Regions from separate parts of the Streptomyces sp. NPDC051776 genome, predicted to be linked through region 1. Evidence: riboswitches for the same ligand, from Rfam matches in the RefSeq annotation. Region 1 holds a riboswitch; each other region holds the start of a gene.

Region 1 (2,257 bases):
CAGCACCACCAAGTCCGGGCCGGCAGCCAGCAGTTCGCCGACCGGGATCTTCGGATAGCGGTCCGCGTGACCGGCGTAGAGGTTGGCGACGCCGAGGCGGGAGAGCACATCGCCCGCAAAGGTGTCCCGGCCGAGCACCATCCACGGCCGCCGCCAGACCGGCACCACAGCACGCCTCGCCGTCGGGGAGCCGGGTGCGGGCAGATCCCGCCAGGCCGCCTCGGCCTGGTCCAGCCACCGCGGCCTGTCCAGTCCGCAGCCGCCCACCAGGATCCGCTCCAGCTCCGCGAACGCCTGCTCCAGCGTGCGGATTTCGGTCACGAGGACCTCGATCCCCGCCGCACGCAGCGCGGCCAGGTCGGGCTCGCGGTTCTCCTCCTCGTTGGCGAGGACGAGGTCGGGCGCGAGACCGGTGATCGCGGGCACGTCCGGATTCTTGGTGCCCTTGACCCGTACGACGTCCAGGTCGGCGGGGTGGCTGCACCACGCGGTGGCACCGACGAGCAGCCCCGGCGCCGTGGCGGCCACGGCCTCGGTCAGCGACGGCACCAGCGATACGACGCGCATGGTGCTCACCCTACGCACGGTGCACACCCGAAGGCACACGGGCCGCGGAGCGGCCCGGCCCAGGCGTTACGCTGTCCCTGCAGCCGGTTCGCCCCGTCAGCCGGACGGGAGCGTCGCAAGAGGGAACCCGGTGGGAATCCGGGACTGCCCCGCAGCGGTGTGCGGGAACGACCGCCGTCATACGCACTGGACGCCGTCACAGCGTCCGGGAAGCGACGGCCAGTAGGTGCCTGGCGCAGAAGAGCACGTGAACGCCGGGCCTGCCCGCGAGTCCGAAGACCTGCCGCTGCTCGCACCCCGCGGTGGGGTGCGGCCATCCGGGACCTCGAGGGCGGGTCGGCGGCAGCGAGCAGCGGCGCATGTGCGCCCCCGCTCTCGGCGTGCTCCGCCTTCCCGAGGTCTGTCGAACTCGCGAAGGAGAGTTCCGTGACCGAGATACAGACCGCGCGGGCGGCGCACGGGCGGGCCACCCTGCACGGCTATCCCCGCCAGGGGCACGGCCGGGAGCTGAAGAAGGCCGTCGAGGGCTACTGGGCCGGGCGCGTGACCGAGGGCGAACTGCTGGGCACGGCCGCGCAGTTGCGCGCCGACGCTCGGCGCGAGACGGCCGGGTCGGGCATCGAGGAGATCCCCACGGGGGACTTCTCGCTCTACGACCATGTGCTGGACACCGCATGGGCGGTCGGCGCCGTTCCCGCCCGGCACCGCGCGGCCGGGCTCGGCGAATTGGACACCTACTTCGCCATGGCGCGGGGTGCGGCGGATGTGCAGCCCCTGGAGATGACCAAGTGGTTCGACACCAACTACCACTATCTTGTACCGGAATTGAGTCAGGACACCGTCTTCTCCCCCGACTCCCGCAAGCAGACGGCCGAGTTCACCGAGGCCCGTGACGCCGGATACGCCGCCCGGCCGGTGCTGCTGGGCCCCATCAGCTTTCTGCTGCTCTCCAAGCCCGCCCCGGAGGCCTCCCCCGGCTTCGAGCCGCTGACGCTGCTGGACCGGCTGCTGCCGGTGTACGCCTCCCTGCTGGACGATCTGCGCGAGGCGGGGGCCGAGTGGGTGCAGTTCGACGAGCCGGTGCTCGTCCAGGACCAGCCGGGCGCGGTGCTGAGCGCGACGGCCCGCGCCTACCGGGAGCTGTGCGCAGCGCCGGTGCGACCGAAGGTGCTCGTCGCCTCGTACTTCGACGCGCTCGGCGACGCCCTGCCCGTTCTGGCGGACTCCCCCGTCGAAGGGCTGGCCCTGGACTTCACCGGACCCGCCGCGTCCAACCTCGAGGCGCTGGCCGCCATAGGGGGTCTGCCGGACCGCCGCCTGATCGCGGGCGTGGTCGACGGCCGCAACGTCTGGGCCGCCGACCTGGAGCGGGCGCTCTCCACGCTGGCCACACTGCTCGGTCTCGCGGGCCGGGTCGACCCGTCACCGTCCTGCTCGCTGCTTCACGTGCCGCTGGACGCGGCCGCCGAGCGCGATCTGGACCCGCAGGTCGCGCGCTGGCTCTCCTTCGCCCGCCAGAAGACGGCGGAAGTGGCCGTCCTGGCAAGGGCGTTGCGCGAAGGCCGGGACGCCGTCGTACCCCAACTGGCCGCCTCACGCGCCGCACTCGCCTCCCGCGCGGGATCCGCCCTCACCCGCGACGCGGCCGTCCGGGATCGCTGCGCGGCGGTGACCGGCGCCGACACCCGGC
Region 2 (2,257 bases), on a different contig from region 1:
CTCATCACGCACCACCACCCCGACCACCACGGTCTGTCCGGGAAGGTGCGCGAGGCGTCCGGTGCGTGGATCGCCATGCACGCCGCGGACATCGAGGTCGTACGGCGCACCCGCGCCGCCGAACCGGCCGCCTGGCTCGACTACCTGACCGCCCGGCTCGCCGCCGCCGGCGCCCCCGAGGAGCACCTTGCGCCACTGCGGAAGGCGCGCGCCTCCGGGAAGGCGCGCGCGCTGCCAAGCAACCGCGCCGCCCTGCCCGACCGGGACATCGTCCCGGGCGAGTTGCTCGATCTGCCGGGCCGTCGGCTGCGAGCGATCTGGACACCCGGACACACCCCGGGGCATGTGTGCCTGCACCTGGAGGAGGCCCATCCGGCGGCCGGGCGGGTGGGCAACGGCCGTCTGTTCTCCGGCGATCACCTGCTCCCCGAGATCACCCCGCACATCGGCCTGTACGAGGACCCGGACGCCGATTCCGGCGCCAGTCCTCTCGCCGGCGCCGACCGGGACGACCCCCTGGGCGACTACCTCGACTCCCTGATGCGTATCGACCGCCTCGCCCCGGCCGAGGTGCTGCCCGCCCACCAGCACGCGTTCACCGACGCGCCCGCCCGCGTACGGGAGTTGCTGACGCACCACGAGAGCCGACTGACCGACCTCCTCGCGCTGCTCACCGAACGTCCCCTCACGCTCTGGGAACTCACCGAGCGGATGGAGTGGAACCGCCCCTGGGAGCAGATCCCCTTCGGCTCCCGGAACATCGCCGTCTCCGAGGCCGCGGCCCATCTCCGGCGCCTCGTGAAGCAGGGCCGTGCCGAGCCCGTACCCGGCAGCGACCCGATGACCTATCAGGCGGTTTGACGCCGGATGGCGGGAGTCTGCCCATCACCGGCCCGCGCGCCCCCGCGGGCGTACGAGCGATACGGGTGGATACGGGCGGAACAGTCCCCGGACCTCGGACGACCTCCCTCGAAGGGCTTGCGGAAGGCCGGTAGAGTATGCGCGTCGATATCGCATCCCACAGGGGAAAGCTGGTGCAAATCCGGCACTGACCCGCAACCGTGAGCCGCCTCCGACGGCGGCGAGTCGGAACGCCCTGCCGGATGTGAACGGCTCACGTCACCGTACGTGGCGCGCCCCGCGGCCACGGCCGGTGACCGGCACTGTCGAGGAATACGGAGCCGGAGCCCGGTGCCCCGCCGCGTGCGAGATCCCGCACGCCCCGCGGTGCGCAGCGGATCCGCTGCCCGCACCCGCCCACCGAAAGGCACCGTCCGTGAAGATACGCCGCAGCCGGGATGCCCGGCCGTCGAGAGCCCGCCGCAGCACCGCGCGCCGGGGCGCGACAGGTGCCGCCGTCCACCGGGGCGCCGCCGCGCTGGCCGCCTCCGCCGCGCTCTGCCTGGCCGCGGCACCGGCAGCGCGCGCCGACGACCCGTCGGCGAAGCCTTCGCCGACGGCGAAGCTGCCGTCCGGTCTGTACGGCACCAAGGACCCGGCGTACGACGGTGTATGGCGGCAGTCCGTCGCCCTCCTCGCGCAGGACACGGCGGGTGTCACCCCGGCACGGAAGGCCGTCGACTGGCTGGCCGGACAGCAGTGCCCCTCCGGGGGTTTCGCCCCGTACCGGGCGGACGCGGCCGCGAAGTGCGACGCGAAGACACCGGTCGACAGCAACGCCACCGCCATCGCCGCCCAGGCCCTGGCCGCGCTCGGCGGCCACGGCGCCGAGGTCGGCAAGGCCGTGGACTGGCTGAAGTCGAAGCAGAACGAGGACGGTGGCTGGGCTTACGCCCCCGGCGGCCCGAGCGACGCCAACTCCACGTCCGTGGTGATCGGCGCTTTCGCCGCCGCGGGTGAGAAGCCCGAGGACGTCAGGTCCCCGAAGGGCAAGTCGGCGTACGACGCGCTGATGTCGTTCCAGCTCGGCTGTGACGCCAAGGGCGTCGAAAGCGGCGCATTCGCCTACCAGCCCGACAAGAAGGGCCGGTTGGCCGCCAACGCCGATGCCACGGCCGCCGCCGCCCTGGCCGGACTCGGCAAGGGCCTGGCACTTGAACCGCTCGGCAAGGACGACAACGAGGACGTCACCGCGCTGGACTGCGCCGAGACGGACTCCAAGGACGCGCGGGAGCCGGACGAGGCGGCCGGCGGCGCGGCCGCGTACCTGGCGTCCGCCCTCAAGAAGAATGGCCATCTGTCCGCGCTCGCCCCGGGCGCAGAGACGCCCGCGCCCGACTTCGCCAACACGACGGAC
Region 3 (2,257 bases), on a different contig from region 1:
TGGGTGAGCGGTACCGCCACATTCCTGAGCACGTTCCCCATGATGGCAGTAATTCGAGGTATGGCGACAGTCCTGCCACTGCCGACGTCGTACTGGAGCGGCGAGGGTGTGGGGCATGGACGACACCACGCTCACCTTCATCATCCAGACGGGCCTGGTCCTCACGCTCGCACTCGTCGTCACTCTCCCAGCGCTCCTCGGCGCGCGACGCGAACGCCGCATCGACGCCCAATTGCGGGACGCGGAGCGGGAGGACGACGTTCTCGTGCAGTACGGCCGCGCACGCCCATCACGGGACGAGCCCGGCCACCCGCCTGTGATCACCCCGCCCGTGGTCGCGCCGCCCATGGCCGCCCCGAAGGAGGCCGCGGCGCCCGTGACCTCCCCGCGCCTGACCTGCCCGCCCGTGGCCGCCCCGCACATGCCACCATGCGCGTGACTGCCTGCCCGCCGGCAGCCGACCGTCGCCTGCGGCGAAGCGTGCGACGTCGCCGACTCCGCGTCCCTGCTCGAGAACTCCGAGCTGCGGGCCGAGCGTGCCGTCCCGCGCAAGCTCGACAGCATCGCGGCCGCCCACCTGGAACGGCGCGAAGGCAGGTTCCACAGGGGACCATGACGACCTCGAGCGGGTCATCCGCATCGAGGAGACACTTCGGAGGCGCACGCCGCCAGGGCCCGCAGCAGCACCCGCGGACTGCCGGATACGAACAGCGAGTTGGCCGGATCCCCGTACGCCCCCGAACGGTCACTGCGGCCTCGGCCGCTGCGTCGTCGAGCGGTAGCGCCGTCAAGAGGTGCGCCGTCGAACAGCGCGGCGTCCTCTGCGATGATGTCCCCTTGAACCAGGCGACTGCGGAACGAGGAAGCCGGTGCGAATCCGGCGCGGTCCCGCCACTGTGATCGGTGAGCGGATCCCGAACAGGCCACGACCCGCGTGCGGGTGGGAAGGCCGGGACGAGCGACGACCCGAGAGCCAGGAGACTCCCGCGGTCGCCTCCTCGGAAGAGCTGGGGCGGATCTCCCCAGGAGGAGGTTGTTGCGCCAATGCCCATGGAGCCGTCACCGGTTGCCGAAGCGTCACCTGTCGCGAAGCCGACGCCGGTCGCGGATGCGTCACCCTTCCCCGAGCCACCGTTGCTCTCGGACCCGCCACCGGCCGCCCCGGCGCCCTGCCGCATCGTGGTCTGCCGTGACTGCTGCTGCGGCAGCCCCAAGGTCACCGGTGTCGACCACGCGGAGCAGACGACCCGGCTCGCCGAGGCCGCGCCCGTACGGGTCTCCGCGTGCCTGGACGTCTGCGAACGGGCCAACGTGGTGGTCGTGCAGCCCTCGGCGGCGGCCCGCGCCGCCGGCGCCCGGCCCGTCTGGCTCGGCCTGGTCAACGATCCGGACGCGACCGAGGACATCGTCAGCTGGGTGCGCGCCGGAGGCCCCGGCATCGCGGCGCAGCCGGACATCCTGGAGTTGTACGCTTTCCCGCCGCCACGCCGTACGCGGACCGCAACGCCGGCCGACACGAACTGACCCTCGGCGGGCGGCAGTCGGGATCGCGCCGTACGACGCTCCCCGCCGAGCCCGTCACCGTCCCCGCTGCCGAACTCCCTTCCTGCCGCGGCGTGAGTAGCCGGTAGCCCGGGGTGGACGCCGCAACGCCGCCCGCATCCGAAAGCCCGTCACCGCCCCGGCGACCGCGCACGCGAGCCCCGCCATCGCGACGACGATCGTCGGGCCCGTACACGAAGCTGGGCGCGCCGGTGCCGGTGTCGCTTCACCGGTGGCGCCGCCGGAGGTAGGCGCCCGCCGCGCCTGCGGCGGCGAGGGCGAAGGCCGCCGCGACCGCGATCGGGATCACGGGGAAGCCTCCGGAGTCGCCCGCGGCCGAGGCGGGCTGCGCCGCCGGTTCGGTGCCGGACGGGGCGGACCTGTCCGAGGGCCGGTCAGCCGGCGTGCGCGCGGCACCATCGTCCGGCTTCCGCTGCTTCTCCTTCTGTCGGCCCGAATGCCGTCCGGACCGGTCTCCGTCCGACGCGCCGGCTCCCGTACCGCTGCCCGCGCCCGTCCCCGAACTGCCCGCGGTGAGCACGACGTCGGAGCAGGAGTAGTACGTGTCGGGAGTGTCGGTGTTGCGCCACACCGTGTACATGAGATGGCGCCCGGTGCGTCCGGCGGGCAATGTGCCCTTGAGGCGGTAGGCGCCGTCGCGGAGTACCGGGTCCTTGGCCGTGAGGAACGGCTCGGCATCCAGGTCGTCCCATGT

What was found. Region 1 has a riboswitch for cobalamin ahead of metE (5-methyltetrahydropteroyltriglutamate--homocysteine S-methyltransferase). Riboswitches for the same ligand answer to the same signal wherever they lie in the genome.
Region 2: linked by a shared signal. The riboswitch ahead of AB0M26_RS26700 (prenyltransferase/squalene oxidase repeat-containing protein) and the one ahead of metE (5-methyltetrahydropteroyltriglutamate--homocysteine S-methyltransferase) in region 1 are both predicted to bind cobalamin.
Region 3: linked by a shared signal. The riboswitch ahead of AB0M26_RS14360 (hypothetical protein) and the one ahead of metE (5-methyltetrahydropteroyltriglutamate--homocysteine S-methyltransferase) in region 1 are both predicted to bind cobalamin.

Annotation. Positions count from the first base shown of each region.
Region 1 is NZ_JBFAYQ010000005.1:227,984-230,240, reverse strand. Features, by position in the region: gene AB0M26_RS07030 (helical backbone metal receptor) at 1-567, opposite strand, end outside; cobalamin riboswitch at 685-849, shown strand; gene metE (5-methyltetrahydropteroyltriglutamate--homocysteine S-methyltransferase) at 994-2,257, shown strand, end outside.
Region 2 is NZ_JBFAYQ010000047.1:8,393-10,649, reverse strand. Features, by position in the region: gene AB0M26_RS26705 (MBL fold metallo-hydrolase) at 1-861, shown strand, start outside; cobalamin riboswitch at 973-1,119, shown strand; gene AB0M26_RS26700 (prenyltransferase/squalene oxidase repeat-containing protein) at 1,379-2,257, shown strand, end outside.
Region 3 is NZ_JBFAYQ010000014.1:137,174-139,430, forward strand. Features, by position in the region: gene AB0M26_RS14350 (helix-turn-helix domain-containing protein) at 1-32, opposite strand, end outside; gene AB0M26_RS14355 (hypothetical protein) at 116-439, shown strand; cobalamin riboswitch at 821-1,005, shown strand; gene AB0M26_RS14360 (hypothetical protein) at 1,045-1,524, shown strand; gene AB0M26_RS14365 (lytic polysaccharide monooxygenase) at 1,769-2,257, opposite strand, start outside.